Regions from separate parts of the Streptosporangium sp. LJ11 genome, predicted to be linked through region 1. Evidence: riboswitches for the same ligand, from Rfam matches in the RefSeq annotation. Region 1 holds a riboswitch; each other region holds the start of a gene.

Region 1 (5,448 bases):
TGACCGCTGATGGGGGCCCGTGATGGCGCTGGACGAGACGACCGAGGACCTGGCCCGATCGGCCGCCCAGGGCGACCACCGCGCTCTCGGCGAGCTGCTGAAGCGGATCGAGCCCGCCGTGCTCAGGCACTGCGGCCGGATCCTCCCCTTCCGGCAGGACGCGGAGGAGGCCTGCCAGGACACCCTGCTCGCGGTGGCGCGCAACATCGGCCGCTTCGAGGGGCGCGCACGGTTCAGCACCTGGCTGCACATCGTGACCGCCAACTGCGCCAGGACCACCTACCGCTCGCTGAAGCGCCGCGCGGCCGAGCAGAGCTCCGACGAGCTGCCGCTGCAGAAGCCGGACGTCGCCCGGGTGAGCGTGATCGCCGGGTCCCGGCTGGACCTGCTCGACGCGATGGAGGCGCTGGAGGCCGAGAAGCCGGAGCTGGCCCAGGCGCTGGTGCTGCGCGATATCTGCCAGCTCGACTACAACGAGGTGGCCGAGCAGCTCCGCATCCCGCTGGGCACCGCCAAGTCGCGCATCCACCAGGCGCGCAAGTACGTCCAGGGCGCCCTGGGCGACGCCTACGGCTTCTGACCGCCGCCCGGTCCGCGAAAGGTGCCCAGTCGGTCAGGCTCCGACCGGCTGGGAGCGGTACCGGGCTGGGGCTTTCGACCGGCTGGAACGGCACCCGGTGAAGATACGGCAGGTGCGGACGGCGCCCGGTTCGGGGCGAGCCGCCGACGGAAACCGTTCGAGCGCACCTTCCGTGTGGCGTGCGGCTCCGGCGGCCTCACCTGATTTAAGGTGGCGTTGCCCGCATCATGTGATCAACCGGTGACATGTGGTGATCTCCCCTCGCGCTTCACAGGCAAAGGTCGAGGAGAGCCCACATGTTCCGTAGACACGTTGTCATCGCATCATGCGCCCTGACGGCCAGCGCACTTGCCCTGGCAGCCGTACCGGCCGGCGCCGAACGCCACGCGACGGGCGCCCCGGCCACGCCCGCCGCCGCGTCGGCCATGTCGGCCATGTCGGCCGCGCTGAAACCGCCACCGGGCATGCTGGCGGCGCTCGGGCGCGACCTGGGCCTGACCCCGGCGCAGGCCCAGGCCCGGCTGCTCAACGAGGTCCGGCTGACCCCGATCGCGACACAGCTGAGCAGAAGGCTCGGTTCCCGTTTCGGCGGCACCTGGCTCAGGGGAAGCACCGCGCACACCCTGGTGGCGGCCACCACCAGTGCCGCCGACATCCCCACGATCCTCGACTCGGGAGTCCAGGCCGAGATCGTCACCAGGTCACTGGCGGAGCTCACCATGATCAAGCGTGAGCTCGACGAGACCCTGCCGCCGCAGCCGCTCGTGTCGAGCGCGCGCTACGTCGACGTGAAGAGGAACAAGGTGGTCGTCCTGTCCACGCAACCCCAGGCGGCCGAGAACGTCATCGAGAGCGCCGAGGTGAACAAAGCGGCGGTAGTGGTGCTGCCCTCCACCGAGGTTCCCCAGCCGCTGTACGACCTGGTGGGCGGCGACGCCTACTACATCGGCGGCACCAGCCGCTGCTCGATCGGCTTCTCCGTGCTCAAGGACACCCGGCAGGGTTTCGTCACCGCGGGTCACTGCGGCAGGACCGGCGCCGCCACCACCGGCTTCAACCGCATCGCCCAGGGCACCTTCGAGGGATCGGTCTTCCCCGGCAGCGACTACGCCTGGGTCTCGGTCAACGACAACTGGACGGCCACCCCGACGGTGGACAACGGCCAGGGCGGCACCGCGCCCGTCGCCGGCGCCCAGGTCGCCGTCGAGGGAGCCTCGGTCTGCCGGTCCGGCTCCACCACCGACTGGCACTGCGGCCTCATCCAGCAGCGCGACGCCAGTATCACCTACCCCCAGGGCAACGTCTTCGGGCTGACCCGCACCACCGTCTGCGCCGAATCCGGGGACTCCGGCGGCTCGTTCATCTCCGTCGACCAGGCCCAGGGCGTCACCTCCGGCGGCTCCGGCGACTGCAACCAGGGCGGCACCACCTACTTCCAGCCGATCGCCCCGATCCTCACCGCCTACGGCCTGGCCCTGAGGACCACCGCGGGCAATCCGCCGCCGCCGGTCACGGGCACCTGCAACGGCTTCCCCAACACCCACAACGGCACCCTGGCCGCCGGTGGGGCCGCCTACCAGCCGAAGGGTCTCCACTACAGGCCGACCGCCGGGGGCCTCCACTTCGCCTGCCTGGACGGCCCCGACGGCACCGACTTCGACCTGTACCTGCAGAAGTGGAACAGGGCGGGCTGGTCGGTCGTCGCGACCTCCAGCAGCGCGGGTCCCGACGAGAGAATCTCCTACAACGGCACGCCCGGCTACTACCGCTACCGGGTGGTCTCCGTGGCAGGCTCCGGCTCCTACACCCTGGGGATCCGAGTGCCGTGACCGCTCCGGCGGGTCGCCTCCGGCGGCGACGACCGGGAAGGGGGCGGGACCCCGCCTGCCGTCCGGGGCGCGTGCCGGGTGCCCCGCGAGCGGCGGCCAAGGTTCGATCGTCCGGTGGATAACACGCCATGTCTCGCACAGTGAGACAAGGAGTCAGGAGGGCGGCGGGTCGGGGTAGAGTGCTGAGGACCTGCGCGTCAGGTTTCCAACTGAATATTTGCTCATCCAGAGGGGTGGAGGGACCGGCCCTGCGAAGCCCCGGCAACCATCCCGGTTCAAGACTCGTGATCTGAACGAGGTCGGCCGGGACAGGTGCCAATTCCGGTCTGTGACCAGGGTGGTCCGCAGACGAAGATGAGGGAAAGGCCTCGCTTCATGGCGCTCGCAACCACTGAGAACAACACCACCACCACCTCCTCCGGTCGTGCCGGCGACGCGCGAGACCGGCGCTTCGGCCCCGCCGTCGCCCTGTCCTGCCGGGAGTGCGGTGCCCGCTACGACCTCGGCCCCAGCTTCGCCTGTAACGAGTGTTTCGGGCCCCTTGAGATCGCGTACGACTTCGGGCGTGTGACCCGGGAGCGGATCGCCGAGGGGCCGACCAACATCTGGCGCTACCGCTCGCTGCTGCCCGTCCCCGACGACGTGGCCGCCAAGCCCAACATGGCGCCCGGCTGGACCAAGCTCGTCAACGCCGGCAACCTCGCCCGCGAGCTGGGCATCCGCTCCCTGCACGTGAAGGACGACTCCGGCAACCCCACGCACTCCTTCAAGGACCGCGTGGTGGCCATCGCCGTCGAGGCCGCCCGCAACTTCGGTTTCCACACTCTTTCCTGCTCCTCCACCGGCAACCTGGCCGGCGCCGTGACCGCCGCCGCCGCGCGGGCCGGGCTGGACGCCTGCGTGTTCATCCCCTCCGACCTGGAGCAGGCCAAGATCGTCATGGCCTCCGTGTACGGCGGCAGGCTCATCGGCATCGAGGGCACGTACGACGACGTGAACCGCTTCTGCTCCGAGCTCATCGGCGACGAGCTGGGCGACCAGTGGGGCTTCGTCAACGTCAACCTCCGGCCGTACTACGCGGAGGGGTCCAAGACCCTGGCCTACGAGATCGCCGAGCAGCTCGGCTGGCGCATCCCCGACCAGATCGTCATCCCGGTCGCGTCGGGCTCGCAGCTCACGAAGATCGACAAGGGCTTCAAGGAGCTGGTCGCGCTCGGCCTGGTCGAGGACAGGCCGTACAAGATCTTCGCGGCCCAGGCCGAGGGGTGCTCCCCGGTCTCCGCCGCCTACAAGGCGGGCCACGACGTGATCCGCCCGGTCAAGCCGGACACGATCGCCAAGTCGCTGGCGATCGGCAACCCGGCCGACGGCCCGTACGTCCTGGACATCGCCCGCCGCACCGGCGGCGCGGTCGAGGACGTCACCGACGCCGAGATCGTCGACGCGATCCGGCTGCTGGCCAGGACCGAGGGCATCTTCGCCGAGACCGCCGGGGGCGTCGTCGTCGGGGTGCTGCGCAAGCTGGTCGCCTCGGGCACCCTCGACCCCGACGCCGAGACCGTGGTGCTCAACACCGGAGACGGCCTCAAGACCCTCGACGCGGTGGCCGCGGAGGCGCGCCCGACCGCGGTGATTCGGCCTTCTCTTGACGCATTCCGTGCGGCTATCGCCTAGAAATCGTGAAAGGTACTGAATTATGAGCGTTTCTGTGCGGATTCCGACGATTCTCCGGACTTACACCGATGGTGCCGCCGAGGTGAACGGAGAGGGTGAGACCCTGCGTGATGTTCTTCAGAAGCTCGACGCGGACTTCCCGGGGATCGGCGCCCGGATTCTTGATGAATCGGGAAAGATCCGACGTTTTGTCAACGTCTATGTAGGGGATGAGGACGTCCGTTTTGTCGACAACCTCGACACGGCCACGCCCTCCGGCGTCCAGGTCTCCATCATCCCGGCGGTGGCCGGAGGTTGATTCTCCCGCCCTGAGGCGGCGCTGACCGCCCCGCGCCACCCTCGGGGCACCCGCGACTCCACGGCACCCGCCCGGCTCAGGCCGGGCGGGTGCCGTATTTTATGATGCAAGCTCATATTCGTGGACTAGATGGATGATGTAACCCTTAACTAACTAATAGTGATAGTGAAACTCTGTTCTCGTACTAAAAGCTCTCGTAAAGCGGTAGTTTGGTGCTTGACTCTGTTGCCCTACCGCTTCCCACAGGTATGGTCGGAACGATCGACGTGGCGAAGTCCGTCCCGGCGATTGAGGACTTCGCGAGAGGAATGGGCGTCGTCCTTAAGACCAGTAAGAGGAGTCGCAAGTGGCGCAGGGCACCGTCAAATGGTTCAACGCGGACAAGGGCTACGGCTTCATCGCGGTAGACGGTGGTAAGGATGTGTTCGTCCATTACTCCGCGATCATGATGGACGGCTACCGGGCCCTCGAGCAGGGCCAGCGGGTCGAGTTCGAGATCACCCAGGGTCAGAAAGGTCCCCAGGCGGAGTCCGTCCGGGCGGTCTGACGTAGCCGTTTCGTGAATTCGCAGGGAAGAGCCGGTGGATCCCGCGGTATCGCAGTCCGCTGGATCCTCACCGCCCAGGCCCGGCTCGCCCCCCTTCAGGTGAGCCGGGTCTTCGCGTCGTACGGGACACGTGGCCGCACGTGGCCGCGCGGGGGTACGGGTCGAGAGGCGGGGTGGTGGTGCGCGGTCGCGCGGAGACGCCCGGAGGCGCACGCGGGCGCGCGAAGCCCGCGGGGGCGCGGAACGCGCGGCGGGCCGATGATGACGCGCGGCCCACATCGACGTGACGCGAGATCTACGTCCACATGACACGGAGCTGACGTCTCCGTCTCGGGCGGCGCAGGTCAACGGATCGTGGCTTGCACTCGGCAGGGTAGAGTGCTAAATAGATTGTTGGCACTCACGCATAGAGAGTGCCAATCCTGGATCGAGGCGATGGGGCCCGCCGAACGGAGTCGTGGGCCCACATGCCGTCGCGGGCGTCGACTCGATCCGGTGTAAGCCACCCTTTCTCTGGGAG
Region 2 (5,448 bases), on a different contig from region 1:
TGCGCGGCCTCCGGCGAGAGCGCCGGAGCCGTCACGACGGCGCTGACCACGCAGCGCGAGGCGTTGCGCGCCCTCGGGATCACCGGAGGCCGCCCGCCGGTCGAGCAGGCCAGGAACGACCCGCGCGGCTACCTGCAGGCCCTCGCGAGGGCCTCGGAGGAGGCGGAGCTCATCGCCGCGAGCGGCCTCGGCGGGTTCGGCTGGCTGTCGCAGAGCCGTCGCTGACCCGCCGAACCGACGTCGTTCCGGTGGGGCCGCGGTCCGGGCGGAGCCGGCGGGGCGCCGCCCGGCCGGCGTGCCCTCGTCGACGGACGGCACGGGCCGGTCACACCCGTGGCCCGTCCGCGTCGTCCGCTCCGGCTGCTTCGTCCGAGGCCGGTTCAGACCCGCACGTCGAGGGAGGTGAGACCCCGGATGACGTAGCCCGGTCCCCAACCGGGCTCGGCGGCGAGTTCCATCTTCGGGGCCCTGCGCAGCAGGGCGCCGAAGGACTCGATCAGCTCGACCCTGGCCAGCGGTGCCCCGAGGCAGAAGTGGATCCCGGCGCCGAAGGAGATGTGCGGGTTGTCGGCCCGGCCCACGTCCAGGCGGGCGGGGTCGGCGAAGACCTCGGGATCGCGGTTGGCCGAGCCGAACAGCAGCGCCACCTCGGTGCCGCGCGGGATGTCGACCCCGCCCACCGAGATGTCCTCCAGCACCCAGCGCTCGAACATCTGCAGCGGGGTGTCCCAGCGCATCAGCTCCTCGACCGCCGTGGGCAGCAGGGCGTGGTCGGCGCGGAGCCGGTCCAGCTCGGCCGGGTTGCGGAACAACGACCACCAGCCGTTGCCGGTGACGTTGACGGTGGCCTCGTGCCCGGCGTTGAGCAGCAGCACGCAGGTGCCGACCAGCTCCTCCTCGGTGAGTCTGTCACCCTCGTCGGCCACCAGGGCGAGCGCGCTGATCAGGTCGTCGCCGGGGTCGGCCCTGCGGGCGCGGGCCAGCTCGACGAGATAGGCGGAGAACTCCTCGGCCGCCCGTACGGCCGTGTGCTGGGCCTCGACCGACGGCTGGAGCTCGTACATGCCGCAGATGTCGGCCGACCAGGGCCGCAGCAGGTGCCGGTCGGCCTCGGGGACGCCGAGCATCTCGGCGATCACGGTGACCGGGAGCGGCTCGGCGACCTCGGCGATCAGGTCTCCGCCGCCGCGCTCGACGAAGTCGTCCACCAGTCGCCCGGCCATCCGGGCGACCTTGGGGCGGAGCGCCTCGACCATGCGGGGGGTGAACGCCTTCGACACCAGCCGCCGGAGCCTGGTGTGCACCGGCGGCTCGACATCGAGCATTCCCGCCCTGATCACCCGCCAGAACGGGTCCTGGAACTCGGGGTCGTCCGGCCTGCCGAACTCCTGGTGCGAGGCCACGTGCAGGTAGGAGCGGCCGAGCCTGCGGTCCCGCAGCAGCGCGTTGACGTCGGCGTGCCTGGCCACCAGCCACTGGCCGGTCGGTTCGAAGAAGCTGACCGGCCGCTCCCGCCTCAGCTCGTCGTAGACGTCATAGGGGTGGGCGACGAATTCCGGATTCCAGGGATCAAAGCGCACGTAAGCATCGTAATCCCCGGTTCAGGATCAGGTCTGCTCGTCCGGCTTCCCCCTCTCGACCGGCTCGTCCGTCCGGCCCGCCGGAACCCCCTGACCCACCGGGGTCCCCGGGGTGTTCGTGCCCTCCGGCGTCTCCGGACCGGCCTCGCCCTCGGTCTCGTAGCGGGAACGCAGCTCGACCGGCCTCCGCCCCGCCTTGCCGCGCATCCGGATGTTCAGCAGCTCCACCAGCAGCGAGAACGCCATCGCGAAGTAGATGTAGCCCTTGGAGATGTGCTGCTCGAACCCCTCGGCGATGAGCACGACGCCGATCAGCACCAGGAAGGACAGGGCGAGCATCTTGATGCTCGGGTGCCGGTCCACGAAGCGGCTGATCGGCCCGGAGGCGACCAGCATCACGATGACCGAGACGATGACGGCCGCGATCATGACGCCCAGCTCGTCGACCATGCCGACCGCGGTGATCACCGAGTCGAGCGAGAAGACGACGTCGAGGATCATGATCTGGATGATCACCGAGGTGAAGGACGAGGCGACCTTGCCCTCGGAGTGGTGGGACTCCCCCTCCAGGCTGCCGTGCATCTCGTGGACGCTCTTGCCCAGCAGGAACAGGCCGCCGAGTATCAGGATCAGGTCGCGCCCCGATATCCCCTGCCCGAAGACCTCGAACATCGGCTCGGTGAGCCTCACCACCCACGACAACGCCAGCAGCAGCAGGAGGCGGCTGAGCAGGGCGACGGCGAGACCGAGCTTGCGGGCCTTGTCGCGCTGCTCGGGCGGGAGCTTGCCCACCAGGATCGAGATGAAGATGATGTTGTCGATTCCCAGGACGATCTCCAGGGCGACAAGGGTGAAGAACCCTATCCATATCTCCGGGTTGGTCACCCAGTCCATTGCTTCCTCCTTCGTCGGCCGACGCCCGAACGCACCGCCGGCCCAGCTGCCTGAGTGCTTCTTCGACTGACTGCCTGGACGACCGGGGGACGCCCGGAGTTCCTTTCCCCTCATCACGCTTCGCTGTCAAATCCGCCGGGCGTTCCCGAGGACGCCCGCCCCGGCTCCGATATCGGGTTGATCACGTTTCGGACTTGCGGGGCACCGCGAGGTGTCGGTTATAGTTCCCCCGTAGGTCATGAGTGCCAGTGACAAGCCCCGGCTCGCTGGCCGGCAACCCTCGCGTCCGCGGCGGGGTGCCCCGGGTGAGGACCTGGTCCGGCACGAGGTGTGCCGGGCAAGCGCGGGCTCCAGGCACCTGTGTCATGGGTTGGGGTCCGATGACCTCGAAGGAGCCCTGGCATGTCCACCCTGACGATCTTCACCCCCGCGAGCCCCGCGATCCCCGCCCCCGTCGCCCCGGCCACCCCCGCCGCTCCGGTGACCGTCCCCGGGACCTACGCGTCCGGTGACCGCCCGATCCCGGCCGTGCTCGGCTCGGACCTGGAGGTCCCGGTCAGGGGCGGCAGGCTCGTCCGCTACGCCAACCTCGACTACGCCGCGAGCGCCCCCTGTCTGGAGCCGGTGAGCGCCGCCGTCGCCGCCGCGCTCCCGGCCTACTCCAGCGTCCACCGCGGCGCCGGGTACGCGTCCCAGCTGACCACGGCCCGCTACGAGCAGGCCAGGCACACGGTGCGCGCCTTCGTCGGCGCCCGTCCCGACGACTCGGTGATCTTCACCCGCAACACCACGGACGCGACCAACCTGCTGGCCCGCAGCCTGCCCGAGGGCACCACCGCCGTGGTCTTCGACACCGAGCACCACGCCTCGCTGCTGCCCTGGGAGCGGGTCGTGCGGCTGGCGGCCCCCGCCTTCCCCGGCGAGGCCGTCCGCGCCGCCGACGACGCCCTCGCCTCGATCGACGGCCCCAAGCTGCTGGTCGTGACCGCCGCCTCCAACGTCACCGGGGAGCTCTGGCCGATCGCCGCGCTGGCCCACATCGCCCACCGCCACGGGGCCCGCGTCCTCGTCGACGCCGCGCAGCTCGTCCCGCACCGCCACTTCAACCTGACGGCTCTCGACCTGGACTACGTGGTCTTCTCCGGCCACAAGCTCTACGCGCCGTTCGGCACCGGCGCGCTGATCGGCCGTTCCGACTGGCTGGCCGAGGCCGAGCCGTACCTGCGGGGCGGCGGCGCGGTGAAGGCCGTGAACGACGACGGCACTGAGTGGCACGACGACCCCGAGGCCCGGCACGAGGCGGGAACCCCGAACGTGCTGGGCGCCGTCGCGCTCGCCGCGGCCTGCGACGCCCTGACCGCCACCGGCTGGACCCCGCTGGTCCGCGAGGAGGAGCGCCTCCTCGAGCGCCTGCGCGCGGGCCTCGCCTCCGTCCCCGGCGTGCACGAGCTGTCCCTGTGGGGCCCGGACCACCCGCGCGTCGGCATCGTCTCCTTCGTGGTGGACGGCTTCACCGCCCGCGAGGTCGCCGAGGCCCTGTCCGGCGACTACGGCATCGGCGTCCGCGACGGCAAGTTCTGCGCCCACCCCTTCGTACGGCACCTGCTGGGCGCCAAGGACGGCGGCTGCGAGGACGTCACCGCCTCCGCCGTCCGCGCCTCCATCGGCATCGGTACCACCTCCGAGCACGTCGACCGGTTGATCGACGCCCTGCGGGATCTTGCCTCGCGCGGCTGACGTGACAGCATGGCCCTATGACTGAAGGCGCGCCCCGCGAGCTGAGCGTGGGAATGGGGGCGGGAGCCGAGGCCGTGCGGGGGGCGCACGGCAAGGAGCTCGCGACCGAGGACATGATCCTCAACATCGGTCCGCAGCACCCGTCCACGCACGGCGTGCTGCGGCTGCGGCTCACCCTGGACGGGGAACGGATCAGCTCGGCCGAGCCGATCGTGGGCTACATGCACCGGGGCGCGGAGAAGCTCTTCGAGGTGCGCGACTACCGGCAGATCATCGTGCTGGCCAACCGGCACGACTGGCTGTCGGCGTTCGCCAACGAGCTGGGCGTCGTGCTCGCGGTGGAGCGGATGCTCGGCATGGAGGTGCCGGTCAGGGCGGTTTGGACGCGCACGCTGATGGCCGAGCTCAACCGGGTGCTCAGCCACCTGATGTTCCTCGGCTCCTACCCGCTGGAGCTCGGCGCGATCACCCCGGTCTTCTACGCGTTCCGGGAGCGCGAGACCCTCCAGGCCGTGATGGAGGAGATCTCCGGCGGGCGCATGCACTACATGTTCAACCGGGTCGGCGGCCTGAAGGAGGAGATCCCCGAGGGGTGGACGGGCCGGGTCGCCCAGGCCGTGGCCGACGTGCGGCGACGGCTGCCCGACATCGAGAACCTGATCGTCGGGAACGAGATCTTCCTCGCCCGCACGCGCGGGGTGGGCGTCCTCGACCGCGAGACGATCATGCAGTACGGCGTGAGCGGCCCCATCGCCCGCGCCTCCGGCGTCGACGTCGACCTGCGCAGGGACGAGCCGTACCTCGCCTACGGCGAGCTGCCGGTGAAGGTCGTCACCCGGTCGGCGGGAGACTGCCACGCCCGCTTCGAAGTGCTGCTGGAACAGGTGAAGGTCTCCCTCGACCTGGCCGACGCCTGCGTGGAACGGCTGCTCGACCTGCCCCCGGGGCCGGTCAACCAGCGCCTGCCCAAGGTGCTGAAGGTTCCCGAGGGCCACACCTACGCCTGGACGGAGAGCCCGCTCGGCCTGAACGGCTACTACCTGGTCTCGCGCGGGGAGAAGACGCCGTGGCGGATGAAGCTCCGCTCGGCCTCCTTCAACAACGTCCAGGTGCTGCGCGAGATGCTCCCCGGCCACCTGGTCGCGGACATGGTGGCCATCCTGGGCTCGATGTTCTTCGTCGTCGGCGACATCGACAAGTGACGAGTAAGGCACGGTTGGAACCGCATGACCGAACC
Region 3 (5,448 bases), on a different contig from region 1:
GGCCGGTCGGTGCCGGGGGAGAGGCTGATGGAGGAGACGCTGGCCTACGCCCGCGAGCTGGCGACGTACAGTTCCCCGGCCTCGATGGCCGTGATCAAGCGTCAGGTCTGGGGTGACTGGCAGCAGAGCCTGGAGGCGTCGGAGTCGGCCGCGACGCGTCTGATGGCCGAGTCCTTCGGCCGGTCGGACTTCGTCGAGGGCGTCGCCAGCTTCGTCGAGCGCCGCGCGCCCGGCTTCCCGCCCCTGTAGTCCTCCGCGGCCCCTGGGCTTCTTCGCGGGCGAGGCCGGCGGCCTTCCGTTCCGTCGAGCGCCGGACGCCGTCGAGCGCGGGACGCCGCCGGGCCGCCGGGCCGGGGCGGCTTCCGGCGCGAGGGGTGCGAGGGGTGCGAGGCCGTTCCGGATCAGGCGGGCGGTTTTCCGGTCACGAGCACCGCGACGCCGTCGAGGATGCGGTCCATGCCGAAGGCGAACTCGTCGTCGGGACCGCCCGACATGTCGAAGACCCGGGCTTCGAGAAGCTCGTGGATCTCGGGGAAGCGCTCGGCGTCGGTGAGCCTGGCGAGTGACCGGGCGTAGCCGGACAGCGCCTCCTCGTCGGTGACCTGGGAGGCGTCGAAGGCGTCCTGGAGGTCGGCCAGCAGCGCCACCTCGGTCCTGACGAAGCCGTTGACCAGCAGCAGCGCCGCCAGCTTCGTGTCCGGGTCGAGTCCGGTGCCGCGCAGGCAGCGCAGCCCGGCCTCCAGCCAGGCGACGTGGTTGGGCATGATCCCCGGGCCGGTGATGGGGATGCGCAACGACCAGGGGTGCCTCTGCAGGGAGGCGCGCATGGCGGCGGCCCACCGGTGGACGCCCCGGCGCCAGTCGTCGCCCGGCTCCGGAAGCGGGGGAGGAGGGCCGAGCACCGCGTCCGTGATGAGCATGAGCAGGTCGCCCTTGGAGGTGACGTAGCGGTAGAGCGCCATCGTGGAGACGCCGAGCTCGGCGGCGATCTTGCTCATCGAGACCGCGGGGAGTCCCTCCGCGGAGCCCACGCGCAGGGCCGCCTCCACGATGTGCTCCAGGCTCAGGGTGCGTTTGGGCCCCTTGCCGGGCCGCTCGCGCAGCCCCCAGGCGATCTCCACGCTTTCCGGCACTTCCATCGCGCTCCCGGGCTTGACCGTCCTTTCCCGTGAGTGTATACCTTACGCAATACCGCGTATGCCATAAACAGTAGAGCGTACGCCATACGCAGGAGGGGCAGTGGAACCAGCGATAGAGGTCGTCGGCCTCACCAAGTCCTACGGCCGGGTCGCCGTCCTGACCGGTGTCGACCTGCGCGTCGCCAGGGGCAGCGTGTACGCGCTGCTCGGTTCGAACGGCGCGGGCAAGACCACGACCGTGCGCACCCTGGCGACGCTGGTCAGGCCGGACGCGGGGCGGGCCACGGTGGCCGGGTTCGACGTCGTGCGCGACCGCCGCCGGGTCCGCCGCGCCATCAGCCTGACCGGCCAGCACGCGGCGGTCGACGAGCTGCTGACCGGCGAGGAGAACCTGCGGATGATGGGCCGCCTGTCCGGTCTGTCGCGCGCGGCGGCCCGCCGCAGGGCGGCCGAGCTGCTGGAGCGGTTCGACCTGGTCGAGGCGGGGAGGCGGCGGGTCGGCACGTACTCGGGCGGCATGTGGCGACGGCTGGACCTGGCCGCGGGGCTGGTCGGCGCGCCGTCGGTGATCTTTCTCGACGAGCCGACCACCGGTCTCGACGTGCGGAGCAGGCAGGCGATGTGGGAGGTGATCACCCAGCTCACCGGCACGGGTACCACGGTCTTCCTGACCACCCAGTATCTGGAGGAGGCCGACAGCCTGGCCGACAGGATCGCGCTGCTCGACGGCGGGCGGGTGGTGGCGGAGGGCACCGCCGACGAGCTCAAGGCGAGGGTCGCCGCCTGGCGGCTGGACCTCGTCCTGTCCGACGCGCGGTCGTTCGCCGAGGTGACGCGCCTTCTCGGGGCGCGGGCCCTCCACGCCGATCTCGCCACGCTGACCGTCGGGGCGGCCACCGACGGGAGCGCCACGGGGATCCGCGCCCTGCTGGACGAGGTGGACCCGGGGCGTTCGGCGGTCGAGAGGTTCACCGTGCGCGGCGCCACGCTCGACGACGCGTTCCTCGCGCTGACGGACAGGGAGCGGGCCGGTGTCTGAACTCGCCGCCTGGCCGGTGATGACCGGCCGTGCCGTCCGCCTGTCGCTGCGCAACCTCGACGCGCTGCTCACCTCGTTCCTGATGCCCGTCCTGGTCATGCTGCTGTTCGTCTACCTGTTCGGCGGCGCGATACAGACCGGCACCGACTACGTCACCTACGCCGTCCCCGGCATCCTCGTCATGTGCGCCTCCTACGGCGCCTCCCTGACCGCGGTCGCCGTCAGCCACGACATGAGCCGGGGGATCGTCGACAGGTTCAGGTCGATGGACGTCGGCGGCGGGGCGTTCCTGGGCGGGCACGTGGCCGCGAGCACCGTGCGCAACCTCACCTCGCTCGCCATCGTGTTCGCCGTCGCGTTCCTGCTCGGCTTCCGGGCGGACGCGGGCCTGTCCGGCTGGGCCGCGGCGGTGGGCGTCCTGGTGGTGTTCGTCCTGGCCATGTCCGCCGTCTCGGCCCTGGTCGGCCTGCTGGCCAGGACGCCGGAGGCCGCGGGCGCCTTCACCTTCCTGGTGATGTTCCTGCCCTACCCGAGCAGCGCCTTCGTCCCGGTGCACACCATGCCCGCGTGGTTGCACGGGTTCGCGGAGAACCAGCCGGCCACGCCGATCATCGAGTCCGTACGCGGCCTGCTGCTCGACCGGCCCGTGGGGGGCGACCCGTGGAAGGCGCTGGCCTGGTGCGGCGGTTTCCTGCTGGTCTCGGCGGTCCTCTCCGCCAGGATGTTCCGCCACCGCGCCCGCTGAGGTCGCGGGGGTGCCGGGGCGGTGGGGGTCGCCACCCCCGGCACCCCCGCCCATGGTTCAGCCGACCAGGGTGAGCCAGCGCGGCGCGTCCCCGAAGGGGGCGGTGCGGGAGGTGACGGCCTCCATCAGCCAGGCGGCCGAGGCTCGGGCGTTCTCGACCACGTCGGTCGGGTAGGCGTACTTGACCCGGTGCTCCTCGAACTCGTCCTCGTCGTCCAGGAAGACCCTGCTCGGGCGGCCCTTCAGCAGGTTCCGGCGGGTCCGGATCACGTCGAGGTCCAGGTCGACCATGGTGACCTCGCCGTCTCTCCACTCCGGCACCGTGGAGACGTCGCAGTAGATCTCGTGCTTGTGCGGGGCGGCGTTGAAGGCGGCCGTCCACCAGGCGTCGCGCGGGAAGAGCATCACGAACGGATGCGGCCAGGGGACCGCGGGACCGTCGCCCTTGTGGCCACTGGAGTCGGCCACGCAGCCCGTCCACACCCCGTGCTCGTCCTCGCCGAGCAGCAGGCCGCGGTGATGCCAGTGCAGTGATCCGTCGTACTTGCGGTAGACCACGTTCACGCTCTCATAGGACATTCCACGACACTAAGCCTTGACAGAGATCTATGTATTTCCTACCTTCTAAATAGGTTAAGAGCGTCAGTGAGAAGCCCCGGCTGGCTGACCGGCAACCCTCGCACCGCGGCGGGGTGCCTCCGGGGGAGACCTGGCGGCACGGTGGGCGTGCCGCAAGCGCGGACCCCCTCAACCAGGGTCACCGAGACATGCCGGGAGCGCCACATGTCGAAGACCAGCACACTGAACCACGCGAGCCCCGTCGACCTCGACACCCACGGCCACTACCGGCCCGGTGGCAGGCCCGGCCCGCGCTACCCCTTCCAGGGGCGGATCGGCACATCCGCCTTCCCCGCCGAGCCCGGGCGCTATCACCTCTACGTCGCGGCCGTCTGTCCGTACGCGCAGCGCGCGGCCATCGTGCGCTCCCTCAAGGGACTCCAGGACGCGGTCTCGCTCTCCTACGTCGACGACGAGCGCGACGGGCGCGGGTGGGCGTTCCGCGAGCGGCGCGGGGCCGACCCGGTCAACGGGTTCACCATCCTTCGGCAGGCGTACGAGGTGACCGAGCCCGGCTTCGACGGGCACGTCTCGGTGCCGGTCCTGTGGGACAGGACGACCGGCCGCATCGTCAGCAACAACTTCCCCGACATCACGATCGACCTGGCCACCCGGTTCGGCGGCGACCCCGAGGCCGACCTCTACCCCGAGGAGCTCAGGCCGGAGATCGACGAGCTCAACACGAGGATCTACGAGATCGTCAACACGGCGGCGGGCCGCGTGGCGGCGACCACCACCGAGACCGCGTACACCGAGGCGCGCGGGGCCGTGGTCGCCTTCCTGGACGAGCTGGACGCCCGCCTGGCCGACCGCAGGTTCCTGTTCGGCTCGGGGATCACCGAGGCGGACGTGCGGCTCTGGCCGACCCTGCTCCGCTTCGACCTGAGCGACAACCCGGCGGCGAGGATCAGCGAGCGCCCGCTGACCGCCTTCCCCAACCTGTGGGCCTACGCCAGGGACCTGTACGCCCACCCCGCCTTCCGCGAGAACACCGACTTCGCCGTCATCGCCCGTACGTCGGGCGAGACCGACGCCTGGCGGATCCCGGTCGAGCCGTCGCACGCCGACTGGGACCAGCCGCACCGCAGAGCCGCCGTATGAGCGCCTCGATCGCCGTCGTCGGCGCCGGGCCGACGGGCACCTGCCTGGTGGAGCGCATCTGCGCCAACGCCGCCGACCTGCTCGGCTGGCCGTCGCTGGACGTCCACGTGATCGACCCCCACCCGCCGGGCGGCGGGCGCGTCTGGCGCCACGACCAGCCGGACCTGCTCTGGATGAACTCCGCCGCCGCCGACGTGACGCTCTTCACCGACGAGTCGGTGCGCTGCGAGGGACCGATCCGCCCCGGACCCACGCTGGCCGAGTGGCTCGGCGGCGACCCCGGCAGGTTCGCCTCCCGCCCGGCACAGAACGGCTACCTCTCCCACGTCTTCCGGCAGGCGGTGGCGAACGCCCCGCGCGGCGTCCGGGTGCACGTGCACGCCGCCCGCGCCGTCGACCTCGCCGACGTCCCCGGCGGGCAGGCGGTGACGCTGGACGACGGCCGGACGATCGAGGCCGACGCGGTGATCCTGGCCCAGGGACACGGCGACGTGACGCCGACGAGGGAGGAGAGCGCGCTGGCCGATCTGGCCGCGCGCGGGGGGCTGCGCTACCTGCCCACCGGCTACGCGGCGGACCTCGACCTGGACGGCGTTCCCGCGGGAGAGCCGGTGATCGTGCGGGGGATGGGGCTGGCCTTCGTCGACCTGATGGTGCTGCTCACCTCGGGCCGGGGCGGCCGGTTCGTCCGCGAGTACGACGGGGAGCTGGTCTACCTGCCCAACGGGCGCGAGCCCCTCCTGCGCGTGGGGTCGCGGCGCGGCGTGCCGTACCACTCCAAGACCGGTTACCCCTTCACCGGCGCC

Evidence for each region. A riboswitch is a leader RNA that binds a small molecule or an ion and turns the genes downstream of it on or off. The one in region 1 is predicted to bind S-adenosylmethionine.
Region 2: linked by a shared signal. The riboswitch ahead of ACTOQ3_RS29715 (aminotransferase class V-fold PLP-dependent enzyme) and the one ahead of thrC (threonine synthase) in region 1 are both predicted to bind S-adenosylmethionine.
Region 3: linked by a shared signal. The riboswitch ahead of ACTOQ3_RS16455 (glutathione S-transferase C-terminal domain-containing protein) and the one ahead of thrC (threonine synthase) in region 1 are both predicted to bind S-adenosylmethionine.

What each region holds. Positions count from the first base shown of each region.
Region 1 covers NZ_JBPXMB010000054.1:26,392-31,839, forward strand. The annotation lists gene ACTOQ3_RS42540 (RNA polymerase sigma factor) at 23-580, shown strand; gene ACTOQ3_RS42545 (S1 family peptidase) at 877-2,409, shown strand; SAM riboswitch class I at 2,628-2,770, shown strand; gene thrC (threonine synthase) at 2,785-4,083, shown strand; gene ACTOQ3_RS42555 (MoaD/ThiS family protein) at 4,106-4,381, shown strand; gene ACTOQ3_RS42560 (cold-shock protein) at 4,728-4,928, shown strand.
Region 2 covers NZ_JBPXMB010000022.1:94,220-99,667, forward strand. The annotation lists gene ACTOQ3_RS29700 (SAM-dependent methyltransferase) at 1-225, shown strand, start outside; gene ACTOQ3_RS29705 (cytochrome P450) at 381-1,580, opposite strand; gene ACTOQ3_RS29710 (TerC family protein) at 1,608-2,474, opposite strand; SAM riboswitch class IV at 2,709-2,824, shown strand; gene ACTOQ3_RS29715 (aminotransferase class V-fold PLP-dependent enzyme) at 2,877-4,211, shown strand; gene ACTOQ3_RS29720 (NADH-quinone oxidoreductase subunit D) at 4,229-5,413, shown strand; gene ACTOQ3_RS29725 (acyltransferase family protein) at 5,438-5,448, shown strand, end outside.
Region 3 covers NZ_JBPXMB010000010.1:32,006-37,453, forward strand. The annotation lists gene ACTOQ3_RS16430 (enoyl-CoA hydratase-related protein) at 1-249, shown strand, start outside; gene ACTOQ3_RS16435 (TetR/AcrR family transcriptional regulator) at 402-1,139, opposite strand; gene ACTOQ3_RS16440 (ATP-binding cassette domain-containing protein) at 1,240-2,178, shown strand; gene ACTOQ3_RS16445 (ABC transporter permease) at 2,171-2,923, shown strand; gene ACTOQ3_RS16450 (DUF402 domain-containing protein) at 2,981-3,502, opposite strand; SAM riboswitch class IV at 3,555-3,667, shown strand; gene ACTOQ3_RS16455 (glutathione S-transferase C-terminal domain-containing protein) at 3,707-4,642, shown strand; gene ACTOQ3_RS16460 (FAD/NAD(P)-binding protein) at 4,639-5,448, shown strand, end outside.